One region of the Terrabacter aeriphilus genome, then DNA from elsewhere that is predicted to be linked to it. Evidence: riboswitches for the same ligand, from Rfam matches in the RefSeq annotation. Region 1 holds a riboswitch; each other region holds the start of a gene.
The links. Region 1 has a riboswitch for cobalamin ahead of ABD979_RS12730 (SCO2322 family protein). Riboswitches for the same ligand answer to the same signal wherever they lie in the genome.
Positions count from the first base shown of each region.

Region 1 (8,309 bases):
GCCACGTCGAGGTCGACGCCGTCGAGCACGACCCGGCCGCCGCGCGCGACCTTGAGCCCCTTGACCGCCACGGCGTCGCCCGGCCCGATGAGGCGCAGGTCGGCCGTCGGCCGCGGCGTGCTCGCGCCGAGCGCATCGCGCAGCGTCGCGGCCTGGCGCCGGGCGTCACGGATCGACAGGGGCGTCGGCGACCACCCGACGAGCCGGGAGAGGCCGACGACCGGCGGGAAGATCTGCGACCGCAGCATCGCCTCGGCCGGGTCGAGCAGCTCCGACACGCGGCCGTCGTCGACGAGCACGACCCGGTCCGCGTGGTGCACGACCCGTTCGAGGCGGTGCTCCGCGAGCACGACCGTGACCCCGAGGTCGTGCACGATGCGGTGGAGCGAGGCCAGGACCTCCTCTGCCGCAACGGGATCGAGGGCCGACGTCGGCTCGTCGAGCACGAGCACGCGCGGGCCTGCGGCGAAGAGGGCCGCGATGGCGACGCGCTGCTGCTGCCCGCCCGAGAGCGCGCGCAGCGACCGGGTCCGCAGCGGGGTGAGGCCGAAGAGGTCGAGGGTCTCCTCGACGCGGCGGCGGATCGTCGTCGGGTCGAGGCCCATCGTCTCCATGCCGTAGGCGACCTCGTCCTCGACGACGTCGGTGACGAAGGTCGACGTCGGGTTCTGCTCGACGAGGCCCACGACGGTGGCGAGGTCACGCGGGCGGTGCTCCGCCGTGTCGAGGCCGTCGACGGTGACGCGTCCGCGCAGCGTGCCGCCGCTGAAGTGCGGCACGAGCCCGTTGATGGTGCGCAGCAGCGTCGACTTGCCGCTGCCGGTGGGCCCGACGACGAGCACGAGCTCGCCCTCGGGCACCTCCAGCGTCACGTCGCGGAGGCTGGGAGCGGCTGCGTCGGCATACTGCACCGACACGTGGTCGAAGGTGATCACGGGGCCACCTCTCGGGGCATCGGGGTGAGCCACGCGGGCAGCGCGGCCACGAGGAGGGCGAGCACGGCGACGAGCGGCACGGCAGGCAGCCCGGCCTGCTGGGCGGGCGTCACCCCGTCCCAGCCGCGCGCCGAGGCGACGACGAGCGCGCCGGCCGGCACGGCGCCGGCCACCACGGTCACGGTCTCGGTCCAGGCCCACCGGTCGCGCCGGTGGCCCGACCGCCCGTCGCGGGAGGCGCCGACGGCGAGGCTCGTCGCTGCGACGACGGCACCCAGGGCGAGCAGCGGGAGGCCGAGCAGCCCGCCGGCAGACGCGTCGAGCAGCCCGTAGAGGCCGGCGACGACGCCGACGAGACCGACGAGGGCCAGCGTGGTGGCGGCACGGCGCGAGGTGGAGCTCGACCGCACGGAGCGGCCGTAGCCCCGGGACTCCATCGACGCCGCGAGGCCGAGCGAGCGCTCGAACGCGGTCTCGAGCACGGGCACGGTGAGCCGGGCCAGCTCGCGCACCCCCCGACCGTCGCGTCCGCGCAACGTGCGGGCCGCGCGCACGTCGCGCGCGTCCGAGAGCAGCTGGGGCGCGAAGGTCAGGCCCACGACGACGGCGGTGCCGACGTCGTAGAGGGTGGCCGGCAGGTAGCGCAGCAGCCGGCGCGGGCTCGCCAGCGCGTTCGCCGCGCCCAGGCACGCGAGCACCGCGGCGAGGCGCAGGGCGTCGTACACGGCATACAGGATCGCGTCGAGCGTGACCGGGCCGCCGAGGCGGATGCTGGCCGCCCACTCCGGCAGGGGCACCTGCGGCAGCGTGAAGAGCACGGTGCCGCCGACGATGCCGTTGCCGAGCAGCGCCGTCATGACGACGCGGAACGCGACGATGACGGCGCCGATCACGAGGAAGGCCGGCAGCGGGTTGGGCACGGCGGGGTCGCGGCGCTCGGCGACGACGAGGACGCAGACGCCGATGACCCCGACGAGCAGCAGCGGGTTGGTCGTGCGCGACGCAGCCGTGGCGAGACCGAGCCCCCACAGCCACCAGGCCGCGGGGTGCTGCAGTCGCGCCCGTTGCGCCATCGCGGCGCCGACTCCCGCTCAGCCGTCCTGGCGGGCCCGGGCGCGGCCCCGCACCAGGAGGTAGGCCACGAGCGCGAGCAGCAGCAGGCCGCCGACGACGTATGCCGTCGTGCTGCCACCCGTCGACGACGACGCGGGCGCCGCGGCGACGTCACCGGCGGTCGTGGCCGAGCCGCTCGGCGTGGCGGCGGCCGACGGGGTGGCGCCGGGGGCGGCGATCGTCACGGGCTGGTCGGCGGCCTTGGCCTCCGGGGTGACCTCCTTGACGGCGCCGCCGCAGTCGGAGCCCGGGTAGCCGGCGACGCCGCAGACGAGGCCCTTCTCGACCCGCACGTCTCCGGCGGTGGCCAGCACGGCCGCGCTCGTCGCGTCGCTCGCGACGACGGCGCACAGGGCCCGGGGCTCCGGGGGAGTGGCGGCGTCGGCGGCGTCGGCCGAGCGGCCGAAGTCGACGACGAGGCCGACGCGCTTCTTGCCCGACTCGGCGGGCGTGCTCGCGCAGAGGGCGTCGAAGGTGAGGACGGCGCGGGGGTAGCGGGTCGAGGCCTCGTCGGCGACGGCGAAGCGCCAGCCCTCGACGCTGCCGTCCTTGGGCACGGTCTGGTCGGGGCCCTTCTGCGCAAACGCCCAGGCGCCGTCGGTGAGCTGGTAGAAGCCCCAGTAGCGGTAGGCAGCGGCCTGCGCGGGCCCCACGGTGAGGGCGGTGAGGCACGCCGCGACGAGGGCGACGAGCAGGACCCGGAGAGGGGCACGACGAACAGCGGACACGGTTTCCTCCTCGCGGTCGGACACCGTGTCGGGTCTGCGCTGGCGCGGCCCCGGCGGGTGACTCCGGTCCGCATTCCACGACAGACTGACAAAGGAGCCGGCAGGACGAGGGTTTTCCGACTTGGTCGTCCGCGCCTCGTTCGGCTGCGGGTGACGTCACGGTTGCGGGTCAGCGCCGGATTCCCACCGGCTTGCCCCATCGTCCTTCGGTAGGCGAACCGTGGCACGCGGCCACCCCGCGCGTCAAACGGCCGACCCGTAGGGTGGCGGGCATGAGTGCTGACTGGTCCTGGCTGTACCTCGACGCCCACGGCAACCCGATGACGGGGGAGGCCCTGAGCTCGACGACGTTCCCGACGCAGAGCGACGCCGAGAACTACCTCGGCGAGTCCTGGCGCGACCTCGTCGCCGCCGGGGTCGAGTCCGTCACGCTCCGCGAGGACGACGCCGTCGTCTACGGCCCGATGAGCCTGCGGGCGGCCGAGTGACTCCCGAGGTCGAGCCGCTCTCCGACGCGCTCGCGCGCGACCTGCGCCACCGCGTCGCCGAGGCGCAGCGCTCCTGGCGGTCGCCGGGCGTCAGCGCCGGTGTCGTGCGGGACGGGCAGCTCGTGTGGTCGGGCCACGTCGGGTCGGCCCGGCTCGGCGCGCCGGGTCGTGCGGGCGCGGGTGAGGGTGTGGCGGCCGACGACGACACGCAGTTCATGATCGGGTCGGTCACCAAGACCTTCACGGCCCTGACGGTGATGTCGCTGCGCGACGAGGGCCGGCTGTCGCTCGACGACACGCTCGAGACCTACCTGCCGGGCACCCGGCACGCGCGGGTTCCGTTGCGGCAGATGCTCGCCCACGCATCCGGCCTCCAGCGCGAGCCGGTCGGCAACATCTGGGAGAGCCTCCAGGCCCCGGAGCGCGAGGCCTTCCTCGCCGGCGTGGAGGAGGCGGAGCAGGTGCTGCCCGCCCACCACGCGTTCCACTACTCGAACCTCGCCTACGGCCTGCTCGGCCAGGTCGTCGAGCGCGTCACGGGGCAGGACTGGGAGCACGTCGTGCAGGAGCGCGTGCTCGGTCCGCTCGGGATGACGCGCACCGGCCTCGTGCCGGCGACCGACCGTGCGCTCGGCTACCAGGTCGACCCCTACGCCGGCACGGCGAGCGAGGAGCCGCTCTTCACGCTCAACGCGACGGCGCCCCTGGGTGGCCTCTGGTCGACGGTCGCCGACATGGCGCGCTATGCCGCCTACGTCGCGCGCCCCGACGACCGCGTCGTGCGCCCCGAGACGATCGACGAGATGTGCCGGCCGATCATCATGACCGACGTCGACGGCTGGGGCGGCGCCTACGGTCTCGGCTTCGGCATGGGCCGGCGGGGCGACCGGGTCTTCGTCGGGCACGGCAGGGCCATGCCCGGCTTCCTCACCGGCCTGCGGGTGCGCCGGCGTGACGGCATCGGCGCGGTCGTCTTCGCCAACGCCACGTCGAACGCCATGACCCTCGCGCTCGCGACCGACCTGGTCGAAGCGGTGCTCGACTCCGAGCCGTCGGCCCCAGCGCCCTGGGTGCCCGAGGCGGAGCAGCCGGCGCTCGCCGAGCTGCTCGGGCTGTGGTGGTCGGAGGGCTCACCGCTCACGTTCTTCGTGCGCGACGGCGGGCTGTGGTCGCGCCTCGACGAGCACGACCCGCTGTCCGAGACGCGGTATGCCGCCGAGGGCCCGGACCGCTTCCGGGCCGTCGAGGGCCGCGAGCGCGGCGAGGTGCTCGAGGTGGTGCGTGACGCCGACGGCTCGGTCGCCAAGCTCTACTTCGCGACGTATGCCGTGACCCGGGCCCCGCTCGCCTTCGCCGACCTCCAGGCCTGAGGCCGCCGCCGGCCCCGCACCCCTGCCCGCCGGCTGCAACCGCGCCACGGCGCACTTTCGGCCGGGTTCCGGTGCGGCTGGCGGCTGCAACTGCGCCACGGCGCACTTTGGGCAGGGTTCCGGGCCGGCTGGTGGCTGCAACTGCGCCACGGCGCACTTTCGGCCGGGGTTCGGGCCGGCTGGTGGCTGCAACTGCGCCACGGCGCACTATCGGCCGGGTTTCGGTGCGGCTGGCGGCTGCAAGTGCGCCACGGCGCACTTGCGGCCGGGGTTGGGTGTGGCTGGTGGCTGCAACTGCGCCACGGCGCACTTTCGGCCGGGGTTCGGGCCGGCTGGTGGCTGCAAGTGCGCCACGGCGCGAGTTCAGCCGCGGACGGCGTGCCCGCGGGCGGTGCGCGTCAGACGGTGGGGTGCTCGCCGCGGTTGACCTGCGGCTTCGGCATGCGCGTGCGGCGCATCTGGAAGGCGCGCATGATGGCGTACCAGGCGTCACCCTTCTCGGCCGCGCCGAACTTGTCCTCGACCTTGCGGCGGGTGCGCCGCCACATCAGCACGGCGTCGCCGACGGCGATGAGGATGAGGCCGTAGACCATGACGAAGACGATGAGCAGGGCCCAGTTCGTGCGCACGAAGCTGAGCAGCAGGACGAGCAGCATGACCGGGAGCATGAACTCGCCGATGTTCCAGCGGGCGTCGACCGTGTCGCGGATGAAGCGGCGGCGCGGGCCCTTGTCGCGGGCCGGCAGGTACTTCTCGTCGCCGGTCATCATGCCGGCGCGCTGCTTGGCCATCGCCTCGCGGCGGGCCGCCTTGTCCTGGGCACCGGCGGCCTTGCGGTCGGTCACGATGAGGGGACGCTTGTTGAGGGCCTCCTGCTCGCGCCGCTTGGGCGTGGGGCGGTTCTTCGCACCGGGGCGGGCCGGGTCGGCCGTCACCGTGGGGGCGAGCTCGTCGTTGAGGGTCTTCTTGCGTCCGAACACGGTGTCACTCTAAGCCGAACGGGCCCCGGGCCCCGCATCGCGCCGGCCACCGGACCGCAGCCCGCCCACCGCCAGACCACCGCCCGCCCACCGCCGGGCACACCGGACCCGCCGGTCGGTAAGGTCGCAGGCGTGACTGACGCGACGCTGACCCCTGACCAGATCGAGCAGATCCGCGCCCGCGTGGCCGAGCTCATGCCGCAGGTGCGGGCCGACCTCGAGGAGCTCGTGCGCATCCCGAGCGTGTCGGCCTCGTCGTTCGACCAGAGCCAGGTGGCGCGCAGCGCCGAGGCCGTGGCCGAGCTGCTCCGCCGCGAGGGCCTCGACGTCGAGGTCGTCGTCGAGGGCGGACGCCCGGCCGTCATCGGCCACCTCGACGGTCCCGAGGGCGCGCCGACGGTGACCCTCTACGCGCACCACGACGTGCAGCCCCCCGGCGACGACGCCGACTGGGACAGCGCCCCCTTCGAGCCGCAGGAGCGCGGCGGACGCCTCTACGGCCGTGGAGCCGCCGACGACAAGGCCGGCGTCATGGCCCACGTCGCCGCCCTGCGTGCGCACGCCGGCAACCTCCCCGTCGGCGTCACGGTCTTCGTCGAGGGCGAGGAGGAGTCCGGCTCGCCGTCCCTCGGCACGATCCTCGAGAAGCACGGCGACCGGCTCGCGGCCGACGCCATCGTCATCGCCGACTCCGGCAACTGGGACATCGGCACGCCCGCCCTGACGACGACCCTGCGCGGGGGCGTCAGGGCCGTGGTCAAGGTCGAGACGCTCGACCACTCGGTGCACTCGGGCATGTTCGGCGGCGCTGCTCCGGACGCCGTCACCGCGCTCGTGCGGCTGCTGTCGAGCCTGCACGACGAGGACGGCAACGTCGCCGTCCAGGGCCTCGACGAGTCCACCGCCGCCGACCTCGACTACGACGAGGCACGCTTCCGTGAGGAGTCGGGGCTGCTCGACGGCGTCTCGCTCATCGGCTCGGGCTCGATCCTCTCCCGGCTGTGGACCAAGCCGTCGATCACGACGATCGGCATGGACGTCACCTCGGTCGACAAGGCGTCGAACACCCTCGCCGCCCGCGCGCGCGCCAAGGTCTCGATGCGCCTGGCCCCGACCCAGGACCCGCAGGCCGCCTTCGAGCTGCTCGAGAAGCACCTGCTCGACCACGCGCCGTGGGGCGCGCGGGTCACCGTCGAGTCGGAGGAGTACGGATCGGGCTTCGCGGCCGACGCCGAGGGCCCGGTCTACGACGAGGCCCGCGCCTCCTTCGCCGACGCATGGGGCACCGAGCCGGTCGACATGGGCGTCGGGGGCTCGATCCCCTTCATCTCCGACTTCTCCGCCCGGTTCCCCGACGCGTCGATCATCGTGACCGGCGTCGAGGACCCCGACACCCGCGCGCACGGCGCCAACGAGTCGCTGCACCTCGCCGAGTTCGAGAAGGTGTGCGTGGCCGAGGCCGTGTTCCTCGCCCGCCTCGGCGCCCTGCCCCGCTGAGCCGGTCGGGGGGCGGTCGTCAGGACGTCGGCTTGCCCGCCCCCCGGTAGACCTGGTCGCGCAGCTCGAGGGCGTAGGCCTCGGCATCGGGCATGCCGAGGTCGCGCGCGGCCGCGATCTCGGCCTCGATGTCGTACGGCACCCGCACGAAGTTGACCGAGAAGCTCTGCGGCACGAGCGAGTCGGTGACCCCCTCGAGGATGCAGTAGGGCGCGCTCGGCCCGTCGAGGTGGTTGCCGACGGCGCCCGCGTTGAAGAGGAGCAGCCCCTCGTCGGCCTCGAGGTAGGCGCCGTGGATGTCGCCGTAGCCGACGACGTCCGGGGTGGTGCCCTCGGGCCACGCGTCGTCCGGGTGGGCCGGCAGCCCCGGCGCCCACGGGCCGGTGAAGTCGGTGTTGGTGAACATCCCGCGGAACTCGTCCATGGTGTGCTCCCAGCGCACCCGCACGAACTCGCTCGTCTGCGAGGCGTGGAACAACCGGATCCGCTTGCCGCTCATGACGAGGTCGTATGCGTTGGGCAGGGCGGTCAGCCAGGCGGCGTCCTCGTCGCTGATCTCCTCACGGGTCCACTGCCCGGCCGGGAAGCGGGGCACGTCGCCGCGCCCGACGAAGCCCTCCCAGTCGCCGATGAGGGTGTCCCAGTTGCCGCGGACCGTCAGCTCGCACGCCTCGCGCGTCAGCTTGACCGCCTCGGAGCCGCGCGGCCCCTTGCCCACGACGTCGCCGAGGCACAGCACGCGGGTGATGCCGCGCGCCCGGATGTCCTCGAGCACGGCCTCGAGGGCCGTGACGTTGCCGTGGACGTCGGAGATGACCGCGATGCGGTCGAGCGCGAGCGCCACGCCTCAGTCCTTCGACGTGTGGCCCGGGAGCGCGAGCATCCGGTCGAGCGCCGACCGCGCCTCGGCCGCCACCGTCGGGTCGACGCGGATCGGGTTGACGACCCGCCCCTCGACGAGCGACTCGAGCGCCCACACGAGGTGGGGCAGGTCGATCCGGTTCATCGTCGAGCAGTAGCAGACGTTCTTCTCGAGGAAGGCGATCCGCTGCTCGGGGAACTGCCGGGCGAGCCGCTGCACGAGGTTGAGCTCCGTGCCGACGACCCACGACGTGCCGGCGGGCGCCGCCGCGATGGTCTGGATGATCTTCTCCGTCGAGCCGACCTCGTCGGCGAGCTCGACGACCTCGTGGCGGCA
Region 1 is NZ_BAABIW010000016.1:198,596-206,904, reverse strand. It holds gene ABD979_RS12740 (ABC transporter ATP-binding protein) at 1-935, opposite strand, end outside; gene ABD979_RS12735 (energy-coupling factor transporter transmembrane component T) at 932-2,008, opposite strand; gene ABD979_RS12730 (SCO2322 family protein) at 2,027-2,776, opposite strand; cobalamin riboswitch at 2,866-3,024, opposite strand; gene ABD979_RS12725 (hypothetical protein) at 3,049-3,264, shown strand; gene ABD979_RS12720 (serine hydrolase domain-containing protein) at 3,261-4,634, shown strand; gene ABD979_RS12715 (DUF3043 domain-containing protein) at 5,033-5,614, opposite strand; gene ABD979_RS12710 (dipeptidase) at 5,747-7,111, shown strand; gene ABD979_RS12705 (metallophosphoesterase family protein) at 7,131-7,955, opposite strand; gene nadA (quinolinate synthase NadA) at 7,959-8,309, opposite strand, start outside.

Region 2 (4,485 bases), on a different contig from region 1:
GGGCAGGTCTGGACGCCGAGGTTCGTCCGCTGAGGGTGCGCCGCCCTCGCCACCGGTCAGGGGCGGGTTGCTAGGTTCGCCCGATGCAGCTGACACGGATCGGGCCGGAGCACTGGGAGACGTTCCGCGAGGTGCGGCTCCGGTCGCTGTCGGACTCGCCCGCCGCCTTCGGCTCGCGGTACGAGGACTGGGTCGACGCGGCCGAGGAGCGCTGGCGGGCCCGCCTCACCGACGTGCCGCTCACGCTCGTCGCGACCGACGGGGAGGCCGTCGTCGGCGTCGCGAGCGGCTCCCCCGACGGCGACGACTGGGTCGAGCTCATCTCGATGTGGGTGGCGCCGGAGGCGCGCGGCACGGGCGTCGCCCGCCTGCTCATCGACGCGGTCGCCGCCTGGGCCGAGGAGCAGGGCCGGGGCACCTGCCTCATGGTCCGGCGCGACAACGACCGGGCCCGCGCGGCCTATGCGCGCGCCGGCTTCGTCGACCGGGGCGTGCCCGACGACTGGCCCGACGACGAGCTGGTGGAGCACCGGATGGAGCTGCGGCGCTGACGCGCGCCGCAGCCCCATCCTCCCCCTCGCCCCTCCGCGGTCAGCCGCCGATCGGCGTCGGGTTCGTCGGGTCCGGGGGCACGGGCAGCGAGCCGCGGACCTGGTTCTGGGCCTGGCAGTCCTTCGTGCAGTTCGTGGCGCCCTGGCTCAGCTCGACGGCGTCCTCGCCGAGCACGCCGCCCATCCGGCCGCCGGAGGTCACCGTCCACGTCGTGGCCGTGCCGGTCTGCGAGGTCTTCGTCGCCACCTGCGGGCTGTCCTTGCCGAGCAGCATCTCGTGCGCGCCCGTCGGGCTCTGCGCCGACGACACGGCGTCGATCCCGTTGCCGAAGTTGACCTTGCCGGTGAACGGGTTGACGAAGTAGAAGAGCGTCGGGCCGAGCCGGTGCGTCAGGGTGACCGGCGTGCCGTACTCGGGCTCCATCTGGAAGATGCCGCCCTGGGGCGCGTCCTTGGCCTGCACCTTGAGCTTGCCGCCGGCCGTGCGGAACGTGGCGACGAGGGCGTCGTCGCGCACCTGGAGGTCGAGCACCGGCGTGGCGCGCTGCGCCGGGGAGAGGGTCGGCACCTTGCTCGCGAAGACGACCGTCGGGCTCGTCACCATCCGCTCCGCGGACGGCGCACCGGTCAGGGTGTAGTCGTAGACGCCGAGGGTGGCCGGGTCGATGGTGAAGGTCGTGTGCACGCCCCGGACCGTGACGACGCCCTGCACCCGCGCGCCCGACACCTTCGCGTCCTTGCCGGGGGCCGGGTCGTACGTCGTCCCGTTGACGGTGACGGAGTAGTTGCCGGTGCCGCCCGTGGCCGCGGAGCCGCCGTCGTCGCCTGGCTCGCCGCCCTTGGCGACGGCGGTGCCGGTGAGGCTGAGGCCGAGCAGGGTGCCGGCGGCGAGGGCGGCGCCTCCGCGCCGCAGTCCCCGAGTCGTGGTGCGCATGCGTGTTCCCTTTCATGGGTTCGTCGTGAGGCACCGGTCGGGTGCGTCACGACGAGCCAAGCGGAACCGGGGTACTAGTCGAAACCCGGACGAAGGTACTAATCCGCCCATCGCCGGCACGGGCCGCCGTCCCGAGCAGCCCCGCCGTGGAAGGTCGGTACCCCTGGGCGGGGGCCGACCTTCCACGCCCCCGGTCAGACGGTGGCCCACGACGTGGCGAGCCCGCTCGGCGCGAAGGTCGACTCGACCACGGCGCCAGGGGTTTCGGCGATGCCCGGTCCTCCGCGCACGACCCACGCGGCGACGGCGTCGACGATGGCGTCGTCGAGCACACCCCGCACCCACACCGGCCGTCCACCGGCCCGGCGACCGGAGGGCGACGGCGTCACGACGACGACGTTGGACTCGTCGCAGGCGAGCAGGCAGCCGCTGCGCATCACCCGGGCGTGGCCGGCGACCGCAGCCTCCAGCCGGGCGAGCAGCCCGTCGTGGTCGACGCCCGGGTGCTTGGCCTCCGTGCCGCAGCAGCAGTCCCGGCAGACCCGCACGAGGCACCGGCCCGACCCGGCCCCGCCGACGTGTGCCGTCACGCCGACCCGGCGGCGACGACGCCGACGCGCTCGGGCACCCTCCCCCTCCGGTCGAGCCGCTCGACGAGGAGCCCGAAGACGAGGCCGAGCGTCAGCCACAGGGTCGCGAGCTGAGCGAGCGAGGCGACGCGGAAGTCCCAGAGCAGGGCGGCCGGAACGTCGGCCGGCACGGCGTCCGGCGAGCTCGGCACCGCGACGAGGACGACTACGACGAGGGCCACCACGGCCACGACGTCGAGCGCGGAGCGCGTCGGTCGCGACGTCCCTCGCCGGGCCAGGGCCCGGTCCAGTGCCGGCACGACGAGGGCGATCGCGACGCCCAGCAGGAGCACGACGGCATAGAGCAGCGTGCGCCGGCCGACGGTCTGCGGGTCGCCGACGGCAGGCGGGTTCGCCGGGATCTTGAGGGCGGGCAGGAGGCTCACCGAGGCGAAGCCGACGGCGGCGAGGACGAGGGAGCGGCCGACGTCGTTGCCGCCGGGGAGCCGGCCCCTCACCCGCGCGAAGACCACGGCGAAGACGACCCCGACGGCGAGGCCGACGAGCACCGACGTGGCGGCGCCGCCCACGACCTGCGCCGTGCGCGAGACGAGCGGCTCACCCCCGCCGTGCGCCGGTGCGGACGAGCCGCCGTGCACCGAGCGCAGGTCCTCGACGACGAGGGCCCGACGGATGACGGGCTCGACGACGAGCCAGATCGTGACGGCGGCCGCGAGGCCGGCGAGCACGCCGGCACAGACTCCGCGCCGCAGCACGGAGCCGAAGCTCAGCCCCACCTCAGTGGCAGGGGACGCCGAGAGCGTGACGCGCGTCGTGCGTCAGCTCGTGGAGCATCTCCGCAGCGGGAGCGCTGAGCAGCGCGCCGTTCTCCTGCGTGACGACGTGGACGGCGAAGACGGCGACGGCGAGCAGCAGCCAGGCCCACACGGGGACCTGGATGGATGCGCCGGACCGGCTGGAGGGGACGACGGATGCAGCAGTGGTCATGGCAGAGTGACCCTTTCTTTCCATGCCTCGTGGACAGATCGCGCCGCAGCCGGTCTCCTGGCTTCCAGATCGTCACGCCTCCCCAGCCTTCCCAGCGACCGTGCGCCGACGTGTGCCGGCCCGAGGTCGCCAGTGGCGGTGTCGGGGACTTGCTCCCTGGTCACAGTGGCGAGGACCACGTCGGAATCACACCGACTTCCCGTGCACTGCGGCACCCGCATCCTGACACAACGGCTCGCCGCGCGCCATGGGGACCTCGGCGCGAGAGCGAGTTCGTATGCGGCTCAGTCGCTTTCGCGTCCGCCTGAGATGCGCGTGCCGTAGAGGTGCGAATCCGCGAAGTCGTCGTGGTCGCGGGCCCCGAGCGCCTTCCCGACGAGGATGACGGCCGCCTGCCGCAGGTCCGCGGCCTCGACCTGGTCGGCGATGTCGGTCAGCGTGCCGCGCAGGACGAGCTGGCTCGGCTGCTCCGCGTCGGCCACGACGACGACGGGGCAGTCGGCTCCGTAGTCGTCGACGAGCGACGCCGCGAGCGACCGGGTGTGGCGGATCGCGAGGTGCAGCACGAGGGTGGCCCGCGACCGCGCGAAGTGCGCGAGCGACTCCGTGGCCGGCATCGCCGTGGAGTCGCGGTGCGCCCGGGTCAGCACCACGGACTGGGCGACCTCGGGCACGGTGAGCTCGCGGCCGACGAGGGCCGCCGCCGCCGCGTAGGCGGGCACGCCCGGCGTGACGTCCCACGGCACCCCCACCCGGTCGAGCCGCCGCGTCTGCTCGGCCACGGCGGAGTAGAGCGAGGGGTCGCCGGAGCAGAGACGCGCCACGTCGCGGCCGGCCTCGTGGGCGCGCAGGCAGTGGGCCGTGATCGCGTCGAGGTCGAGCCGCTGCGTGTCGACGAGCTCGGCCCCCTCGGGGCAGTGCGCGAGCACCTCGTCCCCGATGTAGGTGCCGGCGTAGAGGCACACGGGCGCGGCCGCGATGAGCCGGACGGCGCGCACGGTGAGCAGGTCGGCCGCGCCCGGGCCGGCGCCGATGAAGTGGACCGTCACGGGACGACCTCCGGATCTGTTGGGGGGACGGAGCGCTCGACGCTCCACTGGACGATCGGCCGGGCCGGCTTCCAGCCGTGGAGGCGACCGATCGGCTCGAGCTCCTCGACACCGATCCGGCTCAGCGAGCCGCCGAACCGCGTCCGCGCGTCGTGCAGCAGCAGCTCGGTCTCGACGGTCACGCCGTGCACGACGAGGCGGCCACCGGGCGCCAGGGCGCTCCAGCACGCGTCGAGCACCTCGCGCGTCGCGCCCCCGCCAACGAAGACGGCGTCCGGCCGGGGCAGCGCCGCCACGGCGTCGGCCGATGCCGCCTCGACGACGTGCAGGCCGGGCACTCCGAGCCGCCGCGCGTTGCGCCGGATGCGCTCGGC
Region 2 is NZ_BAABIW010000028.1:184,508-188,992, reverse strand. It holds gene ABD979_RS19470 (precorrin-2 C(20)-methyltransferase) at 1-33, shown strand, start outside; gene ABD979_RS19465 (GNAT family N-acetyltransferase) at 84-551, shown strand; gene ABD979_RS19460 (hypothetical protein) at 592-1,485, opposite strand; gene ABD979_RS19455 (hypothetical protein) at 1,680-2,075, opposite strand; gene ABD979_RS19450 (CbtA family protein) at 2,072-2,830, opposite strand; gene ABD979_RS19445 (CbtB domain-containing protein) at 2,853-3,062, opposite strand; cobalamin riboswitch at 3,093-3,288, opposite strand; gene ABD979_RS19440 (cobalt-precorrin-4/precorrin-4 C(11)-methyltransferase) at 3,347-4,111, opposite strand; gene cbiE (precorrin-6y C5,15-methyltransferase (decarboxylating) subunit CbiE) at 4,108-4,485, opposite strand, start outside.
Region 2: linked by a shared signal. The riboswitch ahead of ABD979_RS19445 (CbtB domain-containing protein) and the one ahead of ABD979_RS12730 (SCO2322 family protein) in region 1 are both predicted to bind cobalamin.

Region 3 (8,309 bases), on a different contig from region 1:
AGGTCGCCGACGCGCAGGTGGGCGTCGACGGCCGACGCCTCGCGCAGCAGCGACCGTCCGCCGAGCACGGCCCAGGTAGCAGCCGCGGTGGCGAGCGTGTGCGCGGTCGCCCGGCCCCGCGTCGCGCGCTCCGCGGAGAGTCCCGCGAGGGCCGTCGCGGCGACGAGGAGCGTCACGTGGACCGTGCCGCGGGGGCGGCTGACGGCATACGTCCTCTTCTCGAGAAGGGTTGCGGCAGAGCCGAACCCGGCGACAGGATGCCATTGGCGGGGGTCGCCGACGAACTGGTCGACGCACCACCCCAGGGCGAGCCCTGCCGCACGGCTCATGCGAGGACGTCGAGGGCGGCGACGTCGCCGATGACGACGACGGCGGGCGCACCGAGGCCCGCAGCGCGCGCGACGGCGTCGATCTGCGACAGCGGTGCCCGCACGGTGCGCATGCTCGGCAGCCCGGCGTCCGCCACAAAGGCCGCGGGGGTCGACGGTGCGAGCCCCTCGCCGACGAGCGTCGCGGCGACCGCACCCAGCGTCGCCACCCCCATGAGCACGACGACGGTCGTTCGGCTGCGGGCGATGGCGCCCCAGTCGAGGGTGCTCCGTGGGTCGCCCGGCGGGACGTGGGCGCTGACGACGGTGAACCCCTGGACCAGGGTGCGGTGCGTCACGGGGATGCCGGCGAGGGCAGGCGCCGCGATGCTCGACGAGATGCCGGGGATGACGGCGACCGGGATGCCGCGCGCCGTGCACGCCTCGGCCTCCTCGCCACCGCGCCCGAAGACGAAGTTGTCACCGCCCTTGAAGCGCAACACGTTCCGCCCGGCGAGGGCGTGCTCGACGAGCAGCTCGTTGATGCGCTCCTGCGGCGTGAACTCGCCCCGGGGGATCTTGCCGACGTCGACGACCTCGACGTCGTCGCGCGCGTGCCGCAGGGCGCTGAGCGGGGCGAGCCGGTCGTGGACGATGACGTCTGCCACCCGGATCGCCTCGATGCCGGCGACGGTGATCAGCGACGGGTCGCCGAGCCCGCCCCCGAGCAGGGTGACGGACCCGACGGTGCGCGTGCCGGGGGCCTCGGTGCCGGCCGGCGCGGGGCGCGCCGACGGGTCGCCGCGGAGGACCACGTCGAAGGCCGTCGGGTCGGCCTGCGCGTCGAGCGCCACGAGGCCCCGCTCGGCGAGGTCGCGCAGCGACGTGGGCAGGGCCTCCGGTCGAGACGCCACGGTGACGCGGGCGCCGTCGTCGAGGAGGGCGTGCACCGTCGCGACCGTGTGCGGGTGCACCCGCGCGAGGAGGACGGACAGTCCGGCGAAGCTCAGCTCAGGCGACACGGCGCCGTCTCCTCAGGTCGTGGAGGGCCGTCGCGACGGCACGAGAGGTCTCGGGGTCACGGACGGCGAGGCGGATCCAGGTCGGGCCGAGCCCGGGGAAGGTCTCGCCCCGGCGCACGGCGAAGCCGAGGCGGGCGAGGTCCTCCCGCACCGAGGCGGGCCCGAGGGGCACCGTGTCGACGAGCACGAAGGGGGCGGCGGACGGCGCCGCCGTCGCGAGGCCGACGCCGGCGAGCTCCCGCACGAGCACCGCGCGGTGGCGGGCGAACGTCGCGGCAGCCGCGTCGGCCTCGGCGACGGCACGCTCCGAGAGGCAGGCGACCGTCGCGGCGACGGCCGGGCTCGACACCGACCAGGGCGGCTGCACCGAGCGCAGGGCCGCGACGAGCCCCGGATCGCCGACGACGTAGCCCGCCCGCAGCCCGGCGAGGCCCCACGTCTTGGTCAGCGAGCGGACGACGAGCAGGCCCGTGAGGTCGCCGCCGACGAGCGACTCCGGCTCGCCCGGCACGGCGTCCATGAAGGCCTCGTCGACGACGACGACGCGACCCGGGCGGACCAGCGCCCGGAGGTCCGCTGCGGGGTGGAGCACGCCGGTCGGGTTCGTCGGGTTACCGACGACGACGAGGTCGGCGCCGGCGTGGTCACCCGCCGGCGCGAAGGCGGCGGGGTCGAGCCGGAAGCCGTCGCCGGCGTCGAGGACGACGCGGTCGACGGGGCGCCCGGCCGCGCGCAGCGCCGCCTCAGGCTCGGTGAACTGTGGGTGCACGACCGCGGGCCGGTCGCCCGCGACGGCTCGCGCGACGAGGGTGAACGCCTCGGCGCCCCCGGCCGTCGGCAGCACGCACGCCGGGTCGACGCCGTGCCGGGTCGCGATCGAGTCGACCGCCGGCGCGGGGTCGGGGTAGCGGCCGAGGTCGTGCAGCGAGGCCGTGATCGCGTCGGCGACCCACCCGGGCGGGGCGGGCAGCCGGACGTTGACCGCGAGGTCGACGAGCCCGGGGGCCGCGTCGCGGTCACCGTGGTGGTGCAGGTCGACGTGCGGGTGCAGGCGGCCCGGCCCGCCGCTCACGACGCCCTCCGGCGTGCGGGGGACGTGCCGGCATACGCGTGCACGTCCGAGGCGAACCGCGCGGCGAGCCAGGGGTGTCCGGCCCAGTGCGTGTGCAGGTAGGACGCGTGGAGGGTGGCCCGGCCGGTGCCGGCGGGGTCGAGCGCGAAGCCGTCGGGGCGACCGTCGAGGAGCCAGGCGGGGCTGCCGGGGCTGCCGGGGCTGCCGGGCACGGGCGCGTCGACGGTGGTGCGGTGGAACTCGTGCCCGGTGACCCGACTGCCGGCGGGCGCCAGCAGGGAGTCGACCGGTGCGACGGCCGTGCGGTAGCCGAGGGTGAGGCGCGGACCCATCCGCGCCGCCGCCGGCACGGCGCCGACCATGGGGTGGCCGTCGACGGCCTCGGCGAGGTAGAGCAGGCCGGCGCACTCGGCGACCGTCGGCAGGCCGCCGCGGACCGCGCGCAGCACGTCGCGGCGCAGCGGCTCGTTCGCGGCGAGGTCGGCGGCGTGCACCTCGGGGAAGCCGCCGCCGAGGTAGAGGCCGGCCGTGCCCTCGGGGAGGGCACGGTCGCGCACCGGGTCGACGACGACCGGCTCGAGCCCGGCCGCGCGGAGCAGCTCGTCGGTCTCGGCGTAGCGGAAGGTGAAGGCGCGGCCGCCCGCCACGGCGACGACCGGCGCGCCGACGCGTGGACCGGGCGTCGCCGGCAGGCCGGGCACGCCCTCGAGGGCGAGCACCGGGTCCCAGGCGACCCCCGGCAGGTCGGGCGCCGTGCGGGCGATCGCGAGCACCGCGTCGAGGTCGACGTGCTCGGTGACGCGTGCCGCCAGCCGCTCGAGGGTGGCCGCGGCCTCCTCGCGCTCGGCTGCGGGCACGAGGCCGAGGTGACGCGACGGGGTCTCGATGCCGGCATCGCGCGGGAGCACCCCGAGCACCGGCACCCCGGTGGCCTCGAGCGCCGAGCGCACCTCACGCGTGTGCCTCGGCGAGGCCGCCTTGTTGAGCACGACCCCGGCGACCCGGACGCCCGGCTCGAACGTCGCCAGGCCGTGCACGATCGCGGCCGCCGTGCGCGTCGTGTGGCTGACGTCGACGGTGAGCACGACGGGCGACCGCGTCAGCGTTGCGACATGGGCCGTCGAGGCGTCGCCGTCCCCGCCGACCCGACCGTCGAAGAGGCCCATGACGCCCTCGACGACGGTGACGTCGGTGTGGCCGTGGGCGGCCGCGCCGTGCAGGAGCAGGGGCACGACGCGGTCGGCCCCGCAGAGGAAGGGGTCGAGGTTGCGCCCGGGGCGCCCCGTCGCGAGCGAGTGGTAGCCGGGGTCGATGTAGTCAGGCCCCACCTTGGCGCCCGCGACGGCCAGCCCGCGCGCCCGCAGCGCGGCCATCAGGCCCGTCGCGACCGTCGTCTTGCCGTGGCCCGAGCCCGGGGCCGCGACGACGAGGCGCGGCAGGGCGGTCACCACTCGATCCCCCGCTGGCCCTTCTGGCCGGCGTCGAAGGGGTGCTTGACCTTGCGCATCTCGGTGACGAGGTCGGCGAGCTCGAGCAGCGGCTCGGGGCAGCGCCGCCCGGTGATGACGACGTGCTGGTGGCCGGGACGCCTCCGGAGCGTCTCGACGACGTCGTCCACGTCGACCCACCCCCAGGCCATCGGGTAGGTGAACTCGTCGAGCACGTAGACGCCGTGCGTCTCCGCGGCGAGCCGGCGCTTGATCTCCGCCCAGCCCTCGCGTGCCGCGAGGGCGTGGTCGTCGTCGGTGCCCTCCTTGCGGCTCCACGACCAGCCGGCGCCCATCTTGTGCCACTCCATCGGGCCGCCCCGCCCCGTCTCGCGGTGCAGCTCGCCCAGGGTCTCGACGGCCGTCTGCTCGCCGATGCGCCACTTGGCGCTCTTGACGAACTGGAACACGCCGACCGACCAGCCCTGGTTCCAGCCGCGCAGCGCCAGCCCGAAGGCGGCGGTCGACTTCCCCTTGCCGTCTCCGGTGTGCACGACGAGCAGCGGGCGGTTGCGCCGCTGGCGCGTGGTGAGGCCGTCGTCGGGCACGGCTCCCGGCTGGCCGCGCATCAGGCGGCCCGTCCCGTCGCCGCGCGGGTGGCGCCGACGATCGCCGAGGCCGCGAGCTCGTCGACCGGGAGGTGCTCGGCCCCGAGCTGCTCGGCGAGCCGCGCGGCCAGCCCCATCCGGAAGCGGCCCGACTCGCAGTCGAGCACGACGGACTCGACGCCCTCGTGCCGCAGGTGGCTGGCCGCGCGCGCCGCGCGGCCGAGCGCGTCGGGCCCGCTCGTGGCCCGCCCGTCCGTCACGACGACGAGGAGGGCGCGCCGGCTGGGGTCGCGCAGGCGCTCGATCCGCACGGTCTCGTATGCCGTCACGAGCCCCTCCGCGAGCGGCGTGCGTCCGCCGTGGGGCAGTCCCTGCAGCCGTCGCACGGCGACCTCGACCGACCCGGTCGGCGGCAGCGCCAGCTCGGCGCCCGAGCCGCGGAAGGTGACGAGCCCGACCTTGTCGCGGCGGCGGTAGGCGTCGAGCAGCAGCGACAGCACGGCGGCCGTCACCGCCTCGAGGCGCTTGCGGGCGGCCATCGACCCCGAGGCGTCGACGCAGAGCAGCACGAGGTTCGCCTCGCGGCCCTGAAGCACCGAGCGGCGCAGGTCGCCGGCGGTCACGCGCAGCCGTCCGGATGCGCCGGCCGTCCGGTCGTGGACGCCCCGCGAGGCGGCCGCCCGGATCGTGGCCGGCAGGTGCACCGGGCCGGTGCGCGCACTCGTCGAGCCGACCCGGCGGCCGGTCGTCGTCAGGGCTGCCGACCGCCGGCCCGCCTCACCGTGTCCGATTCCCTTGGCGCGCAACAGGCGCGCCGCGTAGGGCTGGGTCGCGGGGGCCGCGATGCCGTCGCTGCCGGCCCCGTTCCCGGCAGCGGGGCCGGCCGTGGAAGGCGCGTCCGCGGGGTCCGTGTCGACGGAGGAGCGCGTGGGCGTCTCCGGGGCGGCTGCTCCGGAGGGTCCCGAGGTGCCGTCGACCCGCCCCGCAGGCTGCGGCTCGCGTGAGTGCTCGGTGTCGGTCCGCTGCCCGGTCGTCCCGCCGTCGGTGGGTGCGGCGTCCGACTCGCCGTCGCCGCCCGTGCCCTGCTCCGGGCCCCGGCCACCGGGGTCGGTGCCGGGGTCGGGGTCGGTGCCCGGATCGGGCTCGTCGTCGCCGAGCAGCTCGTCGAGGAGGGCCTCGTCGAGGCCGGGGGAGTCGAAGGGGTTGCGCCGCCGGCGGTGCGGCAGCGCGAGCCGCGCGGCCGCGCGCACGTCGGCGAGCGTCACGTGCGTGCGCCCGGCCCACGCGGCGTGGGCGACGGCCGCCCGGGCGGTGACGATGTCGGCGCGCAGGCCGTCGACCTCGAAGCCCGCGCAGACCGTGGCCACGCGGGTGAGCACGGCGTCGGTGAGGCGCACCTGCCGGACGCGGGCCCGGGCCTCGTCGATGCGTGCCCGCAGGGCCTGCTGGTCGTCGTCGAACCGGGCCGCGAACGCGGCGGGGTCGGCGTCGAAGGCGAGCCGACGGCGTACGACCTCGGCACGGGGGCAGGGATCGCGCGGGGCGGCGACCTCGACGGTGAGGCCGAAACGGTCGAGCAGCTGCGGACGCAGCTCTCCCTCCTCGGGATTCATCGTGCCGACGAGCACGACCCGCGCCGGGTGCGCGACGGAGACCCCGTCGCGCTCGACCGTGTTGCGGCCCATGGCTGCGGCGTCGAGGAGGAGGTCGACGAGGTGGTCGTGCAGCAGGTTGACCTCGTCGACGTAGAGGATGCCCCGGTTCGCGGCGGCGAGCAGCCCCGGCTGGTAGGCGGTTTCGCCCCGTGCGAGGGCGCGTTCGAGGTCGAGCGAGCCGACGACGCGGTCCTCGGTCGCGCCGATGGGCAGCTCGACGAGTCGCGCCGGCCGGGTGTGCGCCGGCGCGTCGGTGTCGTGGGGGCCGTCCGGGCAGGCGGCCGTGTCGCCCGGCGCGCAGCCGAAGCGGCACGCCGTGACCACGGACTGGTGGGGGAGCACGGCCGCGAGCCCACGCACCATCGTCGACTTCGCGGTGCCCTTCTCGCCGCGCACGAGCACGCCGCCCACCTCGGGCGACACCGCGGTCAGCACCAGGGCGAGGGCCAGGTCGTCGGCGCCGACGACGGCCGTGAAGGGGAAGTGGTCGCTCGACCCGGTCGGAGCCGGGATCGAGGGTGCGTTCGAACCGTCGCGCATGGCGAGCCTCCTGCGGGTGCCTCGCCCGCGTCGGTGGACCGGCCGCGCCCGGCGGGCACGACCAGCGACGGGAGATGTCCTGGCTTCCCCCGACCGGCTGGTCGGGGGTTCACAGTGGCGGGACCGCTCCGGATTCGCACCGGATTCCTCTCCGCGTCGCCAGCGGCAGTCTGCCACGTCGCAGCGTGTCGCAGGAGCGGTGGGTCAGCCACCCGTCGCCACGACGGTCGCGAGGTCGCGTCGCAGCTCGGTCGACGTGGTCGGCGTGAGGCGCACGTCGCGCTCGACCGCCTCGGCCCGGAGCAGGCCGGCCCCGGTGTCGAGCCAGGCGAGGTGCTGCGCGAGCGTCTGCTCCCCGGTGGCGAGGGCGACGTCGACGGTCGCCAGTCGCCAGCCGCCCGAGTGCACGCCGTCCCGCGCGGCGGGCCACGGACCCAGCGCGTCGGCGAGCGCCTGGGCCGCAGCACGGCGCAGGCCGCGGCGGTGCGATGCGAGCTCCTCGAGCAGCACGTCGGGCACGGCGACCGTGGCGGCCGCGAGCTCCGGTCCCGCGGCGAGGGAGGCCCACGCGGCAAGCATCCCGGGCAGCTGCGTCGTGTGTGACGGGCCGAGGTCGAAGGTGCCGTCACCACGGTCGGAGAGCACCGCCACCGCGGTCGCGCCCAGCCAGGCATGGTGCAGGCGCACCCCTTCGTCGTCACCGACGACGACCTGCACCGAGCCCCGCGACGCCGTCACGCCGACGAGGGTCTCACGCAGCCGGGGGTGCGGACGGCCGTCGACGAGGACCCCGCCGGCGACGAGCCGCGCGAGCGCGTCGCCCGGCGTCGAGCGCCCACCGGCGGGCGGTCGCGTGGGCTGCTGGGCGGGCCGCTCGGCGTGCTCGACGAGCACGTCGAAGGCCTCGGCGTCGAGGCGCAGGTGCCCGGTCACCGGGTCGAACGTCACACTCATGTCGGTCTTCCTCCCCTGGAGCCCGGACATGCGTCACCGTCGTCCCCCGACGTCGGGCGATGCCCATGATGGAGGGCATCACGGCCAAATGGATTAAAACGGGCAAATCGAACAGCCAGCCGGGGCCGCGCTAGGGTCGCCGCTGTGATCGAGGTGGTGGGCGTTGGCGCATCCGGGCTCGACTCCCTGGCCCCCGAGGCCCGCCGGGTGCTCGAGTCGGCCGACGTCGTCGTCGGTGGCGAGCGGCACCTCCGCATGCTCGACGCGCGCCCCGGTCGCCGCCTCGTGCCGTGGCCGTCGCCGCTCCTGCCGGGGCTGCGTCGCACCCTCGAGGACGCCGGCCCGGGCCGGGTCGTCGTGCTGGCGAGCGGTGACCCGCTCGTGTCGGGCATCGGCGCCACGCTCGTGCGGGAACTCGGTGAAGAGGCCGTCCACATCCACCCCGGAGTTTCGTCGGTCGCACTCGCGCGAGCCCGGATGCGTTGGGCTGCAGAGGATTCCGAGGTCGTGACGCTCGTCGGCCGCGACGTCGACCTGCTGCGACGTCATCTCGCCCCGCGGGCCCGGCTCGTCGTGCTCACCTCCGGTGCGGACGCCCCGGCCCGCGTCGCCGCCGTGCTCGTCGAGGAGGGGTATGCCGGCAGCCACCTCACCGTGCTCGGTGACCTCGGCTCGGCGGACGAGACCCGCACCGACGGCGTCGCGGCGTCGTGGGACGGTCGT
Region 3 is NZ_BAABIW010000028.1:175,926-184,234, forward strand. It holds gene ABD979_RS19400 (cobalamin biosynthesis protein) at 1-329, opposite strand, end outside; gene cobA (uroporphyrinogen-III C-methyltransferase) at 326-1,330, opposite strand; gene cobC (Rv2231c family histidinol phosphate aminotransferase CobC) at 1,320-2,402, opposite strand; gene ABD979_RS19415 (cobyrinic acid a,c-diamide synthase CobB) at 2,399-3,850, opposite strand; gene cobO (cob(I)yrinic acid a,c-diamide adenosyltransferase) at 3,847-4,458, opposite strand; gene ABD979_RS19425 (VWA domain-containing protein) at 4,458-6,632, opposite strand; cobalamin riboswitch at 6,685-6,811, opposite strand; gene ABD979_RS19430 (hypothetical protein) at 6,837-7,586, opposite strand; gene cbiE (precorrin-6y C5,15-methyltransferase (decarboxylating) subunit CbiE) at 7,731-8,309, shown strand, end outside.
Region 3: linked by a shared signal. The riboswitch ahead of ABD979_RS19425 (VWA domain-containing protein) and the one ahead of ABD979_RS12730 (SCO2322 family protein) in region 1 are both predicted to bind cobalamin.

Region 4 (8,309 bases), on a different contig from region 1:
CGTTCGGGCCCTGAGCCCGGCCCTGCGCCCGTCTGCCCGTCAGCGACGGCGGCGGGGCGCCGCCGAGCGCGGCGGCGCGGCCCGCATGTGGTCCCGCACCGGTGACAGGAGGTCACCGAGCGCCACCACGTCGTCCGGCGACAGCGGCGCGAACAGCTGCTGCTGCAGCACCTCGACGTGCCCCGGCATTACCCGCTCGATGACGGCGCGGCCGGCATCGGTGACCGTGACCGTGGTGCTGCGCTCGTCGTCCGGCGACGGCGCGCGCGAGACGAGACCGGCCTTCTCGAGCAGCCCCGCCTGGTAGGTCAGCGCGCTCCGGCTGTAGACCACGGTGTCGGCGAGGTCGGTCATCCGCGCGCTGCCCGTCGGCGAGTCCAGGGCCAGACGCGCGAGCAGCTGGAACTGCACGTAGCTGAGGTCGCCGTCGTCGCGCAGCTGCTGCTCGACCGCGTGCCGCAGCAGGCCGGCGACCTCCATGAGGGCGAAGTACGCGCCGAGCTGGACGGGGTCGAGGGGGGCAGGCCTGGACGACATGACGCCAGCCTACAGGTGCTTCACATTCGAAGGTCTTGCTTTGAATGTGAAGCACTGCTACGGTCCCCACATGCTTCGAATTCGGAGCACCTGACGACAGCAGAGAGAGGCTCCGCCATGAAGGCCATCCGATTCCACGAGTACGGCGACGCCGACGTCCTGCGCTACGAGGACGTCCCGACCCCGACCCCCGGCCCCGGCGAGGTGCGCGTCCACGTCGCCGCCACGTCGTTCAACGGCGTCGACGGCAACATCCGCGCCGGCCGCATGCAGGGCCCGATGCCCCTGCACCTCCCGCACGTCCCCGGCCTCGACGTCGCGGGCACCGTCGACGCGGTGGGCGACGACGTCGACGGGCTCCGGGTGGGCGACCACGTCGTCGGCTTCCTCCCCTTCACCGTCGACGGCGCGTCGGCGGAGTACGTCGTCACCGACGCCGCGGGCCTCGCGATCGCACCGGAGTCGATCCCGCTCGCCGACGCTGCCGCCCTGCCCCTCGTCGGGCTCACCGCCTGGCAGGCGCTCTTCGAGCACGCCGGGCTCCGCGCCGGTCAGCGGATCCTCGTCAACGGCGCGAGCGGGGCGGTCGGCGGCTACGCCGTCCAGCTGGCCCGGGCAGCCGGTGCCCACGTCGTGGCGACGGGCGGTCCCGACGCCGCGGACCACCTGCGAGCCCTCGGTGCCGACGAGGTCGTCGACCACACCGCGGCGGACGTCGCCGCGGCCGTCACCGATCCCGTCGACGTCCTGCTCAACCTCGCTCCCGTCACCCCCGAGCAGCTCGCCGCGCTGGCCGGCCGGGTCGGCGACGGCGGGGTCGTCGTCAACACGACGGTGTGGATGCCCGCGCCCACCGACGAGGCGCGCGGCGTCCGCGGCATCGACCTCTACGTCCGCAGCGACGCGACGCAGCTCGCCGGGCTCGTCGCGCGGGTCGACCGCGGCGAGCTCGTCGTCGACGTGGCCGAGCGGGTGGCCCTCGAGGACCTGCCGTCCGTGCACGCCCGCGCCGCCGAGGGTGCGCTGAGCGGCAAGGTCGTCGTCGTCCCGGCCGGGTGACCGCGTCGACGCAGGGCGACCTAGTCCTCGAGGTCGCCCTCGACGTCGAGGTAGACCTGCTGGAGGTCGGCGAGCAGCTGCGGGTCGGGCTCCGCCCACAGGCCGCGGTCGACGGCCTCGTGCAGCCGCTCGACCATCCCGTGCAGCGCCCACGGGTTGGCGTGCTGGAGGAAGTCGCGGTTCTCCTTGTCGAGCACGTAGGTCTGCGCGAGCTGCTCGTACATCCAGTCGGTGACGACGCCCGCGGTGGCGTCGAACCCGAAGAGGTAGTCGACCGTCGCGGCGAGCTCGAAGGCTCCCTTGTACCCGTGCCGCCGCATCGCCGCGATCCACCGGGGGTTGACGACGCGGGCCCGGAAGACGCGCGCCGTCTCCTCCGTCAGCGTCCGGGTGCGCACGGCATCCGGCGTCGTCGAGTCGCCGACGTAGGCCCTGGGCTCGCGACCCGTCAGCGCGCGCACCGTCGCGACCATGCCGCCGTGGTACTGGAAGTAGTCGTCGCTGTCGGCGATGTCGTGCTCGCGGGTGTCGATGTTCTTGGCGGCCACGTCCATCCGCGCGTACGTGCGCTCCATGTCGGCCCGAGCAGGTATGCCGTCGAGCTCGCGCCCGTAGGCGAAGCCGCCCCACGTCGCGTAGACCTCCGCGAGGTCCTCGTCCGAGCGCCAGCTGCCCGACTCGATGAGGGGGAGGATGCCGGCGCCGTAGGAGCCGGGCTTGCTGCCGAAGATCCGGGTCGTGGCCCGTCGCGCGTCGCCGTGCTCGGCGAGGTCGCCCGCGACGTGGGCCCGGAGGTAGTTGTCCTCGGGTGACTCGTCGAGGTCGGCGACGAGGCGCACCGCGTCGTCGAGCATCGCGATGACGTGCGGGAAGGCGTCGCGGAAGAAGCCGGAGATGCGGACCGTGACGTCGACGCGCGGACGGCCGAGCTCGGCGAGCGGCACGGCGTCGAGGCCGACGACGCGGCGCGACATCTCGTCCCACCGGGGGCGCACGCCGAGCAGCGAGAGCACCTCGGCGATGTCGTCGCCGGAGGTGCGCATGGCCGACGTGCCCCAGACCGACAGGCCGACCGAGCGCGGCCACTCGCCGGTGTCGGCGCGGTGCCGCGCGAGCAGGTCGTCGGCGAGCCGCTGGCCCGTCTCCCAGGCGAGCCGGCTCGGGATCGCCTTGGGGTCGACGGAGTAGAAGTTGCGGCCGGTCGGCAGCACGTTGACGAGGCCGCGCAGCGGCGAGCCCGACGGCCCGGCTGGCACGTAGCCGCCGTCGAGCGCGTGGAGCACGGCATCGATCTCGCCCGTCGTGGCCCGCAGGCGCGGGACCACCTCGCGGCACGCGAAGGCCAGCGAGCGGCATACGCCCTCGGTGTCGACGCGAGTGTCGACGCGAGTGCCGACGCGAGTGCCGACGGCGGCCCCGTCGCCGAGCTGCTCGCGCACGATGCCGGGCACGGCGGCCTCGTCCCAGCCGGCGTCGGCGAGGGCGGCGACGAGTGCGGACGCGCGCTCCTCGGCGGCGTCCACGGACGTGCGCTCGGTGTGCCCCTCACCCAGACCGAGCGCCGTCCGCAGACCAGGCACCGCGCCGACGGCACCGGCGAAGACCTGGTTGGCCCGCAGGATCGCGAGCACGAGGTTGACGAGGCCCTCCCCCGTGGGGGCCTCGCCAAGGATGTGGAGGCCGTCGCGGATCTGGACGTCCTTGACCTCGCAGAGCCAGCCGTCGACGTGCATGACGAACTCGTCGAACGCGTCGTCGTCGGGGCGGTCGGTGAGGCCGAGGTCGTGGTGCATCTGCGCGGCCTGGATGAGGGTCCAGATCTCGGCCCGCAGGGCCGGCGCCTTGGCAGGGTCCATGACCGAGACGTTGCCGTACTCGTCGAGCAGCTGCTCGAGCCGGGCGATGTCGCCGTAGGACTCGGCGCGGGCCATCGGCGGCACGAGGTGGTCGACGATCGTCGCGTGCGCCCGCCGCTTGGCCTGGCTGCCCTCCCCGGGGTCGTTGACGAGGAAGGGGTAGACGAGCGGGATGGAGCCGATCGTCGCGTCCGGCCCGCAGGCGGCGGACAGCGCGAGGGTCTTGCCCGGGAGCCACTCGAGGTTGCCGTGCTTGCCCATGTGGACGATCGCGTGCGCGCCGAACTCCCTTGCGAGCCAGTCGTAGACGGCGAGGTAGTGGTGCGTCGGCGGCAGGTCGGGGTCGTGGTAGATCGCGATGGGGTTCTCGCCGAAGCCGCGGGGTGGTTGGACGAGCACTACCACGTTGCCGGCGCGCAGGCTCGCGGCGACGAGCTCGCCGTCGGCATCGGTGTGCCGGTCGACGAAGACCTCGCCGGGGGCCTCGCCCCAGTGGGTCGACACGGCCTCGCGCAGCGCCGCCGGGAGCGTGTCGAAGTGCTCGCGGTAGCGGGCGGACGGGATGCGGACCGGCTGGCCGGTCAGCTGCTCCTGCGTGAGCCAGTCCTCGTCCTGGCCGCCGGCCGCGATGAGGGCGTGGATGAGGGCGTTGCCGGCGGTCGTGTCGGCGGTCTCGCCGTCGACGGGCTCGAGCGGGCCGGTGCCGGGGATCTCACCCGGGGCGCCGACGTCGTAGCCGGCGTCGCGCATGGCGCGGAGCAGCCGGACGATCGAGACCGGGGTGTCGAGGCCGACGGCGTTGCCGATGCGCGAGTGCTTCGACGGGTACGCCGACAGCACGATCGCGATGCGGCGCTCGGCCGGCGGGGTGCTGCGGAGGAGTGCGTGGTTGACGGCGAGCCGGGCGAGGCGGGCGCAGCGCTCGGCGTCGGCGACGTAGTGCGGCAGGCCGTCGGCGTCGGTCTCCTTGAAGGAGAACGCGGTGCCGATGATGCGACCGTCGAACTCCGGCACCGCGACCTGCGTCGCCACGTCGAGGGGGCTCATCCCGTCGTCGCTCGCCTCCCACTGGCTGCGGCCCCACGTCAGGCACAGACCCTGGATGATCGGCACGTCGAGTGCGGCGAGGGCCTGCACGTCCCAGGCCTCGTCGTCCTCACCGGCGCTGGCGGTGCCGGGCTTGGTCCCGCCCGCTGCCAGCACGGTCGTCACGAGCACGTCGTAGGCCGTGAGGTGCTCGAGCAGGTCGGTCGGCGCGTCGCGGAGCGACGACACGTGCACCGGCACGCCGATCCCGCCGGCCGCGTCGACGGCGTCGGCGAGGGCGTGGACGTAGGCGGTGTTCTCGGCGGCGAACTGCGCCCGGTAGAAGAGGATCCCGACACGGGGGCGGGGCGCGTCGTCGGCGGCCGGCTGGGGCGCGGGGCGGTCGAGCACGCCCCACGTCGGCAGCGCGACGGGCGGCTCGAAGCCCTCCCCGGTCATGAGGAGCGTGTCGCCGAGGAAGGCGTGCAGCTCACGCAGGTTCGCGGCACCACCCTCGGCGAGGTAACGGTGGGCCTCGGCGACGACGCCCGGGGCGACGGTCGAGAGCTCCATCAGGGCGGCGTGCGGGGTCTGCTCGCCGCCGAGCACGACGAAGGGCTTGCCCGTCGAGCGGATCCGGCGGAACCCCTCGCACAGGTCCTGCGGGCCGCCGAGGATGCGCGCCACGACGACGTCGGCGGCCTCGATCGCCTCGGCCATCGAGGTGTGGCCGGGCCGAGAGGGGTTGGCGAGCAGGTAGTCGGCACCGCTGCCCCGGGCGCAGAGCAGGTCGGTGTCAGACGTCGAGAGCAGCGCGATGCGCGTCACAGGAACTCCTCGGCGGGGTGTCCACGCCCCGCGGTCGAAAGGAAACGAAGCGCTGCCGGCAGTTCCTGACTCACCTCCACCCGGTGGGGTGGCGGCTCACAGTGGCGGGACCGTCCCGGATTCTCACCGGGTTCCTGGGTCGACGACGCTGGGCCCACCATAGCCCGAGACGGGCGCCTTGACGACGCGAGGTCCGGGCCTATCCTGTGCCGCGTGACCGCCCCGACGAGCCGAGCCCGCCGGGCAGGCGATGCCTGCCCGGGCCTGCGCCGACCCTTCCCGGCGGCCGACGGCTCCATCGTCCGGCTCCGCCCGGCGGGCCTCCCCGTGCGGGTGCAGGCACTCGTCGCCCTGCTCGATGTCGTTGCAGCACAAGCGGATCCGTCGCTCCAGCTGACGTCTCGAGCGGCGCTGCAGCTGCGCGGTCTTGCCGACCCGCTGCCGGCGTCGGTCGTGGACGGCATCCGCAGCAGCGGCCTCGTCCCGTCGGCGACGCACGAGCTCGTCCGCAACGTCGTCGTGTCGCCGCTCTCCGGCCTCGACTCGCGCGGGGTCGCCGACCTCCGGCCCCTGACGCGCTCCCTGGACGTGGCGGTTCGCGCCGACGCCGAGCTCGCCGCGCTCGGGGGACGGTTCCTCTTCGTCCTCGACGACGGCCGTGGCGACGTCATCAACACGGCGGCCGACCTCTCGTTCGTCGCGACCGGCCCGGGTCGCGGCATCGTCCGGGCCGGCCGGGCCGACCACGGCTGGGATGTGTCGATCGACTCGGCCGTGCCCACGATCGTGGGTTTGGCAAGGGAGTTCGTGGGCCGCGCTGCCGGTGACGAATCCATCTGGCACGTCGACGATCTCGACGATCCTCTGGGCGGGAGTGCCACTGCACGGCTGCCGGCCCTCCCCGCTCCGTCGCAGCCCCTCGGAGCGGTCGGCGACCATGCCGTCGTGGCGGTGCCGCTCGGCCTCCTGCGCCCCGACCACGTGGCCGCCCTCGGCCGCCACGCCGAGAGCGTCCGGGTCACCCCGTGGCGCTCCCTCGTCGTCGAGGGAGCCGCCTCCGCGCTGCCGCACCTCGAGGCGGCGGGGCTCGTGACGCACGCGCACTCGCCGTGGGCGAGGATGCACGCCTGCACCGGGCTCCCGGGCTGCGCGCGCTCGGCGCTCGACACGCGCGCCCTGGCCCGCGAGCTCGCTCCGGTGCTGCCCGACGGTCGCCTGCCCGTGCACGTCAGCGGGTGCGAGCGGCGATGCGGGACGCCGGAGACGGCATACGTCGACGTCCTCGAGCCCACGTCGCTCGACGACGCGCTGCACCAGATCGCCGCCCAGCCGGCGGAGGACGGATCTCGGAGGGTGGACGGGTGATGGACCTGAGGACGACGACCGAGGCGGCACTGCCGCCGACGCGCCGCTACGACTACGTCACCGACGGGGCGGAGATCTACCGCCGGTCGTTCGCGACGATCCGGGCCGAGGCGCGGCTCGACCACCTGCCCGAGGACGCCCGCGTCGTCGCCGTGCGCATGGTGCACGCGAGCGGCGACGTCGACCTCACCGGGCAGATCGCCGTCCACCCGCGGCTCGTCACCGCCGCCCGCACCGCCCTCCGGTCCGGCGCGCCGATCCTCACCGACGCGCACATGATCGCCTCGGGCATCACCCGAGCGCGACTGCCCCGAGACAACGAGGTCGTCTGCACCCTGCGCGATGAGCGCGTGCCGGAGCTCGCGCGGCGTTGGGGGACAACGCGATCCGCGGCTGCCGTCTCGCTCTGGGGGGATCGCACCGAGGGTGCCGTCGTCGCCATCGGCAACGCCCCGACGGCGCTCTTCCACCTGCTCGAGTCGATCGCCGACGGCGGTCCTCGGCCGGCCGCGATCGTCGGCATCCCCGTCGGGTTCATCGGGTCGGCCGAGTCGAAGGTCGCGCTCGCCGACAACCCCTTCGACATCCCGTGGCTCGTCGTGCACGGACGCCGTGGTGGGTCGGCCCTCGCCGCCTCGGCCGTCAACGCCCTGGCCCGCGAGGAGGAGCTGTGACCGGCACGCTGCGTGGGGTGGGCGTCGGCCCGGGCGACCCCGAGCTCGTCACCGTCAAGGCGGCCCGGCTCATCGGCTCGGCCGACGTCGTGGCCTTCCACAGCGGGCCGCGGGGCGACTCGATCGCCCGCCGGATCGCCGCCGACTACGTCCGCGACGGCGTCGTCGAGGAGCTGCTCGCCTACCCCGTGACGACCGGGTCGACCGACCACCCACTCGGCTACCACGGCCTCATGGCCGACTTCTACGACGCGTCGGCCGAACGGCTCGCGGCCCACCTCGACGCGGGTCGCGACGTCGTCGTGCTCGCCGAGGGCGACCCGCTCTTCTACGGCACGTTCATGTACCTCCACGACCGGCTCGCCCACCGCTACGACACCGCCGTCGTGCCCGGGGTGACCTCCGTGAGCGGGTCGGCCGCCGCCGTCGCCACCGGCCTCTGCCGGCACGAGGACGTGCTGACGATCCTGCCCGGCACCCTCCCCGTGCCCGAGCTCGCCCGGCGCCTCGCCGACACCGAGGCCGCGGTCGTGATGAAGCTCGGCCGCACCTTCGAGAACGTGCGCGAGGCCCTACGCCAGGCGGGCCGCCTCGACGAGGCGCGGTACGTCGAGCGCGCCAGCTCCGACGCGGAGCGCGTGCTCCCGGTCGCCGACGTCGACGCTGCGACCGTGCCCTACATGTCGATGGTCGTCGTGCCCGGCAAGGACCTCAGGGCGGATGCAGCCGGCCGCGCGCTCGCGTCGCCCGAAGCGGAAGCGGCTGTGCTGCATACGGACCCAGCACGTATGCCGTCCGGCGAGGTGGTCGTCGTCGGCCTCGGCCCGGGACCCGACCGGTGGCTGACGCCGGAGGCCTCCGCCGCGCTGGCTGACGTCTCGCACGTCGTCGGCTACGCGCCCTACGTCAACCGCGTGCCGCAGCGCGAGGGCCTGACCCGTCATGCGTCGGGCAACACCGTCGA
Region 4 is NZ_BAABIW010000028.1:189,522-197,830, reverse strand. It holds gene ABD979_RS19500 (VOC family protein) at 1-14, shown strand, start outside; gene ABD979_RS19495 (MarR family winged helix-turn-helix transcriptional regulator) at 40-537, opposite strand; gene ABD979_RS19490 (NADP-dependent oxidoreductase) at 655-1,596, shown strand; gene cobN (cobaltochelatase subunit CobN) at 1,617-5,306, opposite strand; cobalamin riboswitch at 5,347-5,480, opposite strand; gene ABD979_RS19480 (precorrin-3B synthase) at 5,520-6,671, shown strand; gene ABD979_RS19475 (precorrin-8X methylmutase) at 6,671-7,345, shown strand; gene ABD979_RS19470 (precorrin-2 C(20)-methyltransferase) at 7,342-8,309, shown strand, end outside.
Region 4: linked by a shared signal. The riboswitch ahead of cobN (cobaltochelatase subunit CobN) and the one ahead of ABD979_RS12730 (SCO2322 family protein) in region 1 are both predicted to bind cobalamin.